Regions from separate parts of the Streptomyces sp. NPDC048604 genome, predicted to be linked through region 1. Evidence: predicted binding sites of a transcription regulator. Region 1 holds the regulator's gene; the other holds the start of a gene.

Region 1 (5,699 bases):
CAGCCGCAGGGGCACATCGGCGGGCGACGCCGCCACGGCGGCACGCAGGCTCCGGAGCAGAGGTGACTCGGATGACTCGTCGGACATGCCGACACCCTATGGAGGGAACGGGGTGTCCCGTCCAGGGGGTGGGCCCGGCACGTCGGATTCACCGCACCGGCAGGCCGCCGGTCAGGACCAGCGCCCCGTGCGCCCCAGCACGAGCGCGGCCGCCGCCGTCCCCGCCGTCGACGTGCGCAGGACGCTCGGGCCGAGACGGTACGGCTTCGCGCCCGCCTCCTCGAAGGCCGCCAACTCCTCCGGCGCGACGCCCCCTTCGGGCCCGACGACCAGCACGATCTCGCCCTCCGCGGGGAACGCTGCGGTGGCCAGCGTGGCGCTCGGGTGGTCCCGGTCCTCGTGCAGCACGGCCGCGAACTCGGCGTCGGCGAGCAGCGCGGCGACCTGCTTGGTCGTCATCAGCTCGGCGACCTCGGGGAATCGGGTGCGGCGCGACTGCTTGCCGGCCTCGCGGGCGGTGGCCCGCCACTTGCCGAGGGCCTTGAGCCCGCGGTCGCCCTTCCACTGGGTGATGCACCGGGACGCGGACCAGGGCACGATCGCGTCGACGCCGGTCTCCGTCATGATCTCGACGGCGAGTTCGCCCCGGTCGCCCTTCGGCAGGGCCTGGACGACGGTGATCCGCGGCGCGGGCGCGGGCTCGTCATGGCGGACGTCGACCGAGACCGTCAGCTGGTCCTTCCCCTCCGCGGCGACCACCGTGCACTCCGCCCAGCCGCCGTGCCCGTCCGTCAGGACGAGTTCCTCGCCCGCCCGCAGCCGCTTCACGGAGACCGCGTGCCGGCCCTCGGGCCCGTCGAGGAGGAAGGTCCCGCCGTCGGGGACGGCGTCGACGACGAAGACGGGTGCGGTCATGAGGCGCTCCTGTGGGCCAGCGCGGTCAGTGCGGTGTCGATCTCGGCGGCCAGCACCTCGACGAGCTGCCCGGCGGGCAGCTCGCGGGCCAGCCGGTGGCCCTGGCCGGCCCACAGGGCCATGCCCTGGGGGTCGCCGGCGGTGGCCGCGGCCTTGCGCAGCGGCGCGGTGAGGTGGTGGATCTCGGGGTACGCGGCGGGGGCGTACGGTCCGTGCTCGTGCATGAACCGGTTGACCAGGCCGCGGGCCGGACGCCCGGAGAAGGCGCGGGTCAGCTCGGTGCGGACGAACAGCGGGTCGGTCAGGGCCTGCTTGTGCAGCAGGTGCGCGCCGGACTCCGGGCAGACCAGGAACGCGGTGCCGAGCTGGGCGGCGTCCGCGCCGGCGGCGAGGACGGCCGCTATCTGGGCGCCGCGCATCAGCCCGCCGGCGGCGATGATCGGCAGCTGGACGTTCTCCCGCACCTGGGTGACGAGGGCGAGCAGACCGAGGCCCGCGCCGTCGGCGCCCGCCTCGTCCTTGTGCGTCCCCTGGTGCCCGCCGGCCTCCACGCCCTGGACGCAGACGGCGTCCGCCCCGGCCCACTGCGCGGCCCGGGCCTCCTCGGCGGAGGTGACGGTGACGACGGTGTACGTGCCGACGCGCGCGAGGGCGTCGAGGGTGTCACGGGTGGGGCAGCCGAAGGTGAACGAGACGACGGGGACGGGGTCGTCGACGAGGACGGCCAGCTTGGCGTCGTACGCGTCGTCGCGGCCGCTGTCGGCGTCGCCGAGCGGGGTGTCGTACCAGTCGGCCTCACCGGCGAGCTGGTGCCGGTACACCTCGACGGCGGCGGGGTCGGCGGTCTGCCCGTTCTGCGGCATGAACAGGTTGACGCCGAACGGCTGCCCGGTGAGCCCGCGGACCTGCTTGATCTCCTGGTACATGCTTCCGGCGGTCTTGTACCCCGCGGCCAGGAACCCCAGCCCCCCGGCCTCGCTCACGGCCGCCGCCAGCTGCGGACAGGAGCCGCCGCCCGCCATCGGGGCCTGCACGACGGGGTATCGGCAGAGGTCGTTCAGCGCGGAGGACATGCGGCCATCGTGTCATGTCACACAGAAGGCGCCGCACAAGGCGGCGCCTCCTCTGTCACACACGGACCGGCAAACCTACGGGCCGTTCAACGGACCCGGCAGATGCGCCTACCGGCCGTTGAACGCGTCCTTCAGCCGCGAGAACAGCCCCTGCTGACCCGGCTGGAACTGCCCCGTGGGCCGCTCCTCGCCGCGCAGCTTGGACAGTTCGCGCAGCAGGCGCTCCTGCTCCGGGTCCAGCTTCGTCGGGGTCTGGACCTCGACGTGGACGATCAGGTCGCCCCGGCCTCCGCCGCGCAGGTGCGTGACGCCGCGGCCGTGCAGCGGGATCGACTGGCCGGACTGCGTGCCCGGGCGGATGTCGACCTCCTCGCGGCCGTCGAGGGTGTCCAGCGGCACCTTCGTGCCGAGCGCGCCCGCCGTCATCGGGATGGTGACCGTGCAGTGCAGGTCGTCCCCGCGCCGCTGGAAGGTCGGGTGCGGCAGCTCGTGGATCTCCACGTACAGGTCGCCGGCCGGACCGCCGCCGGGGCCGACCTCGCCCTCGCCGGCGAGCTGGATCCGGGTGCCGTTGTCGACACCGGCCGGGATCTTGACCGTGAGCGTGCGACGCGACCGGACCCGGCCGTCGCCCGCGCACTCCGGGCAGGGGGTCGGGACGACCGTGCCGAAGCCCTGGCACTGCGGGCAGGGCCGGGAGGTCATGACCTGGCCGAGGAACGACCGGGTGACCTGCGAGACCTCGCCGCGGCCGCGGCACATGTCACAGGTCTGCGCGGAGGTGCCGGGCGCGGCGCCCTCGCCGGAACACGTCGTACAGACGACGGCCGTGTCGACCTGGATGTCCTTGGTGGTGCCGAAGGCCGCCTCGTTGAGCTCGACCTCCAGCCGGATCATCGCGTCCTGGCCGCGCCGGGTCCTCGACCGCGGCCCGCGCTGCGAGGCCGTGCCGAAGAACGCGTCCATGATGTCCGAGAAGTTCCCGAAGCCGCCCGCACCGAAGCCGCCGGCTCCGCCCGCGCCGCCCGAGGCGGACAGCGGGTCGCCGCCGAGGTCGTAGACCTGCTTCTTCTGCGGGTCGGAGAGGACCTCGTAGGCGGCGTTGATCTCCTTGAAGCGCTCCTGCGTCTTCGGGTCCGGATTCACATCCGGGTGAAGCTCGCGCGCCAGGCGACGGAAGGCCTTCTTGATCTCGTCCTGCGACGCGTCGCGGCGTACGCCCAGTACGGCGTAGTAGTCCGTGGCCACTTACGACTCCGCCAGGATCTGTCCGACGTAACGTGCCACTGCGCGTACCGCTCCCATCGTTCCGGGGTAGTCCATGCGGGTCGGTCCGACCACGCCGAGTTTTGCGACGGCCTCGCCGCCCGAACCGTAGCCGACCGTGACGACGGATGTGGACGTGAGGCCCTCATGGGCGTTCTCGTGCCCGATCCGTACGGTCATGCCCGAGTCGTTGGCCTCGCCGAGCAGCTTGAGGAGCACGACCTGCTCCTCGAGAGCTTCCAGCACCGGCCGGATCACCAGCGGGAAGTCGTGCCCGAAGCGGGTGAGATTGGCGGTGCCGCCGATCATCAGCCGTTCCTCGTGCTCTTCCGCCAGGGTTTCGAGGAGCGTCGCGAGCACGGCCGAGACCGTACCGCGGTCCTCCGCCTCGAACGACTCCCCGAGGTCCTGCACCAGGCGCGGGACGTCCGCGAAGCGCTTTCCGGCCACCCGGCTGTTCAGCCGGGCCCGCAGGTCGGCGAGAGAGGTCTCGCCGAACGGCGCGGGGCAGTCGATCATGCGCTGCTCGACCCGGCCGGTGTCCGTGATCAGCACGAGCATCAGCCGGGCGGGCGACAGCGACAGCAGTTCCACGTGCCGGACCGTCGAGCGGGTCAGGGACGGGTACTGCACGATCGCGACCTGCCGGGTCAGCTGCGCGAGCAGCCGGACCGTGCGGGCCACGACGTCGTCGAGGTCGACCGCGCTGTCGAGGAAGCTGTGGATCGCGCGCCGCTCGGGCGTCGACAGCGGCTTGACGGCCGCGAGCTTGTCGACGAACAGGCGGTAGCCCTTGTCCGTGGGGATGCGTCCGGCGCTGGTGTGCGGCTGGGCGATGAAGCCCTCCTCCTCCAGCGCGGCCATGTCGTTGCGGACGGTGGCCGGGGAGACGCCGAGGTTGTGCCGCTCGGTGAGCGCCTTCGAGCCGACCGGCTCCTCCGTCCCGACGTAGTCCTGGACGATGGCGCGCAGCACCTCGAGTCTGCGTTCGCTGAGCATGGCGCACACCTCCAGCTGTCGTTCCGGTGATCGGGTCGTTCCGGTTGCTCCGTGTTTGGCACTCGCCCTCTTCGAGTGCCAGGAATCCCCCGGCCAGTGTACGGCGGCGGACATCGCTCCTGGCAAGGAGGCGGTACGCCGGACCGCTAGCGTCACCGTATGGACATCGGTTGGGAAGAGTACGGCTGGGAGCGGCTCGCGGACGGGGTCGGAAGGCGGCGGCTGCCGGGCTGGGACGCCACCGTGGGGCTCGTACTGGGCGATCGGGCGGTACTTCTGTACGACACGGGCGCCTCGCTGCGGGAGGGGGCGGAACTGCGCTCCCAGGCGGAGGCGATGACCGGGCGGAAAGTGACGCACATCGCACTCAGCCACCCGCACTTCGATCATGTACTCGGCACGGCGGCGTTCGCCGGGGTCGAGGTGTACGGGGCGGTCGGCATGGACACGCTGCTGCGCGGCCGGGAGCGGGAGGCGCTGCGGGCGGACGCGGTGGCGCAGGGGCTGGGCGCGGCGGAGGCCGCGGAGGCGGCGGACGTCCTGGTGGCGCCGCAGCACGTGGTGTCCGGCGAGTGGACGCTGGATCTGGGCGGCCGGCAGGTCCTGCTGGCCAACGTGGGCCCCGGCCACTCGGGCCACGACCTGGTGCTGCTGGTGCCGGGGTCGCGGGAGGTCGTGTTCTGCGGCGACCTGGTGGAGGAGTCGGGCGAGCCGCAGGCGGGCCCGGACGCGGTCCCGTCGCAGTGGCCGGCGGCGCTGGACCGCCTGCTGGCCCTGGGCGGCGAGGACGCCTGCTACGTGCCGGGGCACGGCGCGGTGGTGGACGCGGCGTTCGTACGGGCGCAGCGCGATGAACTGGCACGACGGATCGAGGTGCCCTAACGTCCCCCAAGTGCGCGCCTACAACCCAGACCTGACACCTCCTTGGAAGCGTTCCGCTCCCGTTCCCGAGGTCCCGGCGGAGCCGGACCTGGTGGTGGAGGAGGTGTCCACGGGCTTCTGCGGGGCCGTGATCCGCTGCGAGGCGGGCACGGTCACGCTGGAGGACCGCTTCGGCAAGCACCGCGTGTACCCGATGGACCCCCGGGGCTTCCTCCTGGAAGGCCGGGTGGTCACGCTCGTCCGCCCGTCCGCGGCCGCGCCCGGGCGCCCGGCCCGTACGGCCTCCGGCTCGATCGCGGTGCCCGGCGCGCGAGCGCGGGTGGCCCGGGCGGGGCGCATCTACGTGGAGGGCCGGCACGACGCGGAGCTGGTCGAGAAGGTCTGGGGCGACGACCTGCGCATCGAGGGCGTGGTCGTGGAGTACCTGGAGGGCGTCGACGACCTGCCGGCGATCGTCGCCGACTTCGCCCCGGGTCCGGACGCCCGCCTGGGCGTGCTGGTCGACCACCTGGTCCCCGGCTCGAAGGAGTCCCGCCTGGCGGCCCGGGTCACGGGCGAACACGT
Region 2 (5,699 bases), on a different contig from region 1:
GGTGCGGTACGAGGACACCGACTGGCGCACGATCGCCGCGCTGTACGAGCGGCTCGCGGCCGCCGCGCCGTCGCCGGTGGTGGAGCTGAACCGCGCGGTGGCCGTGTCGATGGCGTACGGGCCCGAGGTCGCGCTGGACATGGTGGAGCGGCTCGCGGCCGCCGAACCGGGCCTGGAGGAGTACCACTTGCTGCCCAGCGTGCGCGGGGAGCTGCTGGCCCGGCTGGGGCGGGGGGCCGAGGCGCGGGCCGCGTTCGCGCGGGCGGCGACGCTGACCCGCAACGAGCGGGAGCGCGCGCTGCTGACGGCCAAGGCGGCCTCCGTACGGGAGCGGCCCGACGGCCGGTAATGTCGTGGCCATGGCTCGTCGAACGCCTCTGCCGCCTCCTCCTCCGCCCGCCGGACTCCGCACCTGGCCCGGCCGGGACGCTCTGCTCGCCGACCGGGCGCATGCCATGGCCGAGTTGACGAAGCGTCAACTCGGCGTGCGGCGCCTGGTGTTCTTCCTGCTCTTCCTGGCCGCCTGCCAGCTCGGCTGGGGCCTGGTGGGCGCCGCGCTGATCGGGATCTTCGACGAGGAGATGGTCGACCCGCTGACGATGATCTTCGTGGGCGTGTTCGCGGTGCTCGGCGTCTGCGCGCTGATCCCCTCGCTCTTCGGCGTGGTGCACGGCCTGCGCGCGGACATCACCTGCCGCGAACGCCTCGCGCAGTGGGCCGGACTCGACCGCGACGCCACCCACGACCGGGCGATCCGCGCGCCGGGGTTCGGCATCGGGTGGGCGGTGCTGTCGTTCGCCCTGTGCGCGCTCGGCCTGTGGGTCGCCTTCGCGGTGCCGAACATGTTCGTCGGCCCGACCCGGGGCGGGTACGGCACGGTCGCGTACTTCATGGGCACCGCGCTGCTGCTGTGGGCGCACGGCCTGATCGGCCTGACCAAGGCGTACGCCCACTACCGCCTGGCGATCCGGCTCGGCAGCTAGGGGGTGTCTGGCAATTCCCCGCGGCGTCGCGGCGTCCGGCACGCACGCTCGCCGCGTTGCCGAAAAGCCCTAGTAGCTCCTTCCCCAAGCTCTCAGCTCCGTTCGAGCAGGGGAGACCCCAACCGAGGGCTCTCCGGCGCCTTGCGATCGCACGCACCGGACGCCGCTCCTTGTTCCACGGGGAATTGTCAGACACCCCCTAGCCCGCCGCGCCCGCCGGGTGGCCGAGCAGCATCGTCGGGGCGCCGGCGACGCGGGTGAGGAAGACCGTCGTCGCGTTCCGGCCCTTGAGCTTCATCTTGCGGCGCAGCTCCTCCGGCTCCACCGCCGAGCCGCGCTTCTTCACGGTCAGCGTGCCGATCTCGCGCTCGCGCAGCAGGGCCTTCAGCTTCTTGAGGTTGAACGGGAGTTCGTCGGTGATCTCGTACGCGGCCGCGTACGGCGTGGGCCGCAGTTCGTCGGCGGTGATGTACGCGATGGTCTCGTCGACCAGCCCGCCGTCCAGCTCCTCGGCGACCTCCGCGACCAGGTGCGCCCGGATGACCGCGCCGTCCGGCTCGTACAGGTAGCGGCCGACCTTGTGGACCTGCGGGTCGGGCAGTCCGCGGCCGGTCAGCGAGGCGCCCGACGGCAGCAGCGTGGCGCGGCGCGCGCCCGGCGCGGTGCCGAACCACAGGACGGCCTCCTTCACGTCCCCGCCGTCCGAGATCCACTCCGCCTCGGCCTCCTGCGGCACCGTCTCGTGCGGGATGCCGGGGGCGATCTTCAGTGCGGCGTGCGGGGCGCTGCGGGCCGCCTCGACGGCCCAGGACAGCGGCGGCGAGTACGCCTCGGGGTCGAAGATACGGCCGCGTCCCCCACGCCGCGCCGGGTCGACGAACACGGCCTCGTACGGGCCGGTGTCGATGTCCGTGACGTCCGCGCAGCGCACCTCGATCAGGTCAGCGAGCCCGAGCGCCTCCGCGTTGGCCCTGGCCGCCTCGGCGGTCAGCGGGTCGCGGTCCACGGCGAGCACCCGGATCCCGGCGCGGGCCAGCGCGAGCGCGTCCCCGCCGATCCCGGAGCAGAGGTCCGCCACGCTGCGTACGCCGAGCGCGCGCAGCCGTCCGGCCCGGTACGCGCCGACCGTGGCCCGCGTCGACTGCTCGACGCCGTGCGGCGTGAAGTACATCCGGTACGCGTCCTGCGCGCCGAACTTCGCCGCCGCGCGCTGCCGCAGCCGGGCCTGCGCGAGGGCCGCCGTGACCAGCTCCGCCGGGTGCTCGCGGCGCAGCCGGGAGGCGACCGCGAGCTCCTGGGCCGGGTCGTAGTCGCGCAGGGCGGCGAGCAGGTCCTGGCCCTCGGGGGTGAGCAGGGAGTGGAAGGCGGAAAGATCGGTCACCTGCCCCATTGTGGGCCAGCCGGGGGACCGCGCGCGCCGGGCGGCGGTGTCGGCGCGGGGGAGGGGCGTCGCGCTGACAGGATGCGGCCCCATGCAGCAAGTACGACAAAAGGAAGAAATCAGGATGAGGGGTACGGGTCCTGCGCGTCGGGCGATCGCGCTCGCCGCAGTTCTGGCCGTCGGGGCGCTCGCCTCCGCCTGCTCCGGACCGCCCGCCGGCGAAGCCGCCGGGAAGCCTGTCGCCGGGCCGGCGCAGGCCAAGCCGGCCCCCGCGGCCGGGGCGCGCGCCGAGGACCGCGGCACGGCCGGCGCGCTGGCCGCGTACGTCGAGAAGGTCCGCAAGGCCCAGGCCGCCCGCGCCGCCGCCGCGAAGAAGTGGGGCCTGGCGCAGACCCCGCTGCCCGCGCCCCCGCCGCCCGCGGTGAAGCCGAAGATCACCACCCGCAAGGGCTTCGAGACCGACGGCGAGGGGCTGCCGCCCGTCTTCACCACCGTGCCCACCAAGGAGAAGATCGTCTTCCTGACGATCGACGACGGCGCGGAGAAGGACCCCGAACTGCTGCGGATGATGTCCGAACTGCAGATCCCGTACAGCGCCTTCCTGAGCGACTACCTCGTCAAGGAGGACTACGGCTACTTCAGGAAGATGCAGGACGCCGGGGTCGCGCTGCACAACCACACCCTGAACCACCGCTACATGCCCGGTCTGTCGTACGCGCAGCAGAAGCACGAGATCTGCGACCAGCAGGCCACCCTCGAGAAGCGCTACGGCAAGCGGCCGCCGCTGTTCCGCCCGCCGTACGGCAACTACAACGAGAACACGCTGCGCGCCGCACAGTCCTGCGGCGTCAAGGCCGTGCCGCTGTGGGCGGCCGAGGCGTTCCCGGACCGGATGGAGTGGCGCGAGTGGGACCGCGATCTGCACCCCGGCGACATCATCCTCACGCACTTCCGCGGCAAGAAGGACTGGAAGGGCACCATGCCGGACATGATCCGCAAGGTGATGAAGACGGTCACCGAGAAGGGCTACGCGGTCGCCCGCCTCGAGGACTACGTGTGAGCGCCCGCCGGCTGCTCGCCGGACTGCTGGCGGCCGGCGCGCTCTTCGCCGCCCCGGCGCCGGGGTGCGCGGCCCCGGGGGACGCGGTGGACCCGATCGAACGTCTGGGCAGGAAGACGGTCAGGAGCGCGGTGCAGGCGGCGAACACCGTCCCGCAGGCGCGGCACGCCGTCGTGAATTGGCACTCCGCTTGACCGAGTGCTAATCCCGGTCATAGTCTCGGCTCTGGCACTCCCCACGTGAGAGTGCCAACACAGCGACGGGCAGGTCCGGCACCCGCGACGACGGATCCACCTGGTCGCCACCTCAGACAGTAGACCCCGTGAGATCTCCGAAGGGGGAGGTCGGATCGTGACGACCACCAGCTCCAAGGTTGCCATCAAGCCGCTCGAGGACCGCATCGTGGTCCAGCCGCTCGACGCCGAGCAGACCACCGCCTCTGGCCTGGTCATCCCGGACACCGCGAAGGAGAAGCCCCAGGAGGGCGCCGTCCTCGCCGTCGGTCCGGGCCGCTTCGAGAACGGCGAGCGCCTGCCGCTCGACGTGAAGGTCGGCGACGTCGTGCTTTACAGCAAGTACGGCGGCACCGAGGTGAAGTACAACGGCGAGGAGTACCTCGTCCTCTCGGCTCGCGACGTGCTCGCGATCATCGAGAAGTAAGTCACCGAGCACCCAGGCACTGAGCCAGATGCTTTAGAGCTGCGCCCCTGACCCCGCACCGGGCGTCCAGGGGCGTGGTTCGTTTTTCACCACGATTTCCGAGAGGGCTGAACCGCTCCCATGGCGAAGATCCTGAAGTTCGACGAGGACGCCCGTCGCGCCCTTGAGCGCGGCGTCAACAAGCTTGCCGACACGGTCAAGGTGACGATCGGCCCCAAGGGCCGCAACGTCGTCATCGACAAGAAGTTCGGCGCCCCCACCATCACCAACGACGGTGTCACGATCGCCCGCGAGGTCGAGATCGAGGACCCGTACGAGAACCTCGGCGCGCAGCTGGTGAAGGAGGTGGCGACCAAGACCAACGACATCGCGGGCGATGGCACCACCACCGCCACCGTGCTGGCCCAGGCGCTGGTCCGCGAGGGTCTGCGCAACGTCGCCGCCGGCGCCTCCCCGGCCGCCCTGAAGAAGGGCATCGACGCCGCGGTCAAGGCCGTCTCCGAGGAGCTGCTCGCCACCGCCCGTCCGATCGAGGACAAGTCCGACATCGCCGCCGTCGCCGCGCTCTCCGCGCAGGACCAGCAGGTCGGCGAGCTCATCGCCGAGGCGATGGACAAGGTCGGCAAGGACGGCGTCATCACCGTCGAGGAGTCCAACACCTTCGGTCTGGAGCTGGACTTCACCGAGGGCATGGCCTTCGACAAGGGCTACCTGTCCCCGTACATGGTGACCGACCAGGAGCGTATGGAGGCCGTCCTCGACGACCCGTACATCCTGATCCACCAGGGCAAGATCACGTCCATCCAGGACCTCCTGCCGATCCTGGAGAAGATCATCCAGGCCGGTGGCTCCAAGCCGCTGCTGATCATCGCCGAGGACGTCGAGGGCGAGGCCCTGTCGACCCTGGTCGTCAACAAGATCCGCGGCACCTTCAACGCGGTGGCCGTCAAGGCCCCCGGCTTCGGCGACCGCCGCAAGGCGATGCTCGGCGACATGGCCACCCTCACCGGTGCCACCGTCATCGCCGAGGAGGTCGGCCTCAAGCTCGACCAGGCCGGTCTGGACGTGCTGGGCTCCGCCCGCCGCGTGACGATCACCAAGGACGACACCACCATCGTCGACGGCGGCGGCAACTCCGAGGACGTCGTCGGCCGGGTCAACCAGATCAAGGCCGAGATCGAGACCACGGACTCCGACTGGGACCGCGAGAAGCTCCAGGAGCGCCTCGCGAAGCTCGCCGGCGGCGTGTGCGTGATCAAGGTCGGCGCCGCCACCGAGGTGGAGCTGAAGGAGAAGAAGCACCGTCTGGAGGACGCCATCTCCGCGACCCGCGCCGCGGTCGAGGAGGGCATCGTCTCCGGTGGCGGTTCCGCTCTGGTCCACGCCGTCAAGATCCTCGAGGGCAACCTCGACAAGACCGGCGACGAGGCCACGGGTGTCGCGGTCGTCCGCCGCGCCGCCGTCGAGCCGCTGCGCTGGATCGCCGAGAACGCCGGCCTCGAGGGCTACGTCATCACCTCGAAGGTCGCCGAGCTCGACAAGGGCAACGGCTTCAACGCCGCCACCGGCGAGTACGGCGACCTGGTCAAGGCCGGCGTCATCGACCCGGTGAAGG

The links. The regulator HrcA, encoded in region 1, represses chaperone genes, less so after heat shock. The targets are predictions, from matches to a motif close to TTNGCACTCNGNNNNNCNGAGTGCNAA.
Region 2: the regulator HrcA is predicted to act here: its motif matches at 3,650-3,676, upstream of groES (co-chaperone GroES).

The regions. Positions count from the first base shown of each region.
Region 1 covers NZ_JBICVX010000001.1:611,899-617,597, forward strand. Annotated here, with positions in the region: partial or broken gene ACGFMM_RS02980 (ATP-binding protein) at 1-87, opposite strand, end outside; gene ACGFMM_RS02985 (16S rRNA (uracil(1498)-N(3))-methyltransferase) at 172-915, opposite strand; gene ACGFMM_RS02990 (nitronate monooxygenase) at 912-1,988, opposite strand; gene dnaJ (molecular chaperone DnaJ) at 2,097-3,236, opposite strand; gene hrcA (heat-inducible transcriptional repressor HrcA) at 3,237-4,253, opposite strand; gene ACGFMM_RS03005 (MBL fold metallo-hydrolase) at 4,413-5,135, shown strand; gene ACGFMM_RS03010 (DUF3097 domain-containing protein) at 5,146-5,699, shown strand, end outside.
Region 2 covers NZ_JBICVX010000005.1:236,259-241,957, reverse strand. Annotated here, with positions in the region: gene ACGFMM_RS12795 (RNA polymerase sigma factor) at 1-349, shown strand, start outside; gene ACGFMM_RS12790 (hypothetical protein) at 360-983, shown strand; gene ACGFMM_RS12785 (SAM-dependent methyltransferase) at 1,183-2,373, opposite strand; gene ACGFMM_RS12780 (polysaccharide deacetylase family protein) at 2,456-3,424, shown strand; gene ACGFMM_RS12775 (hypothetical protein) at 3,421-3,618, shown strand; gene groES (co-chaperone GroES) at 3,776-4,084, shown strand; gene groL (chaperonin GroEL) at 4,205-5,699, shown strand, end outside.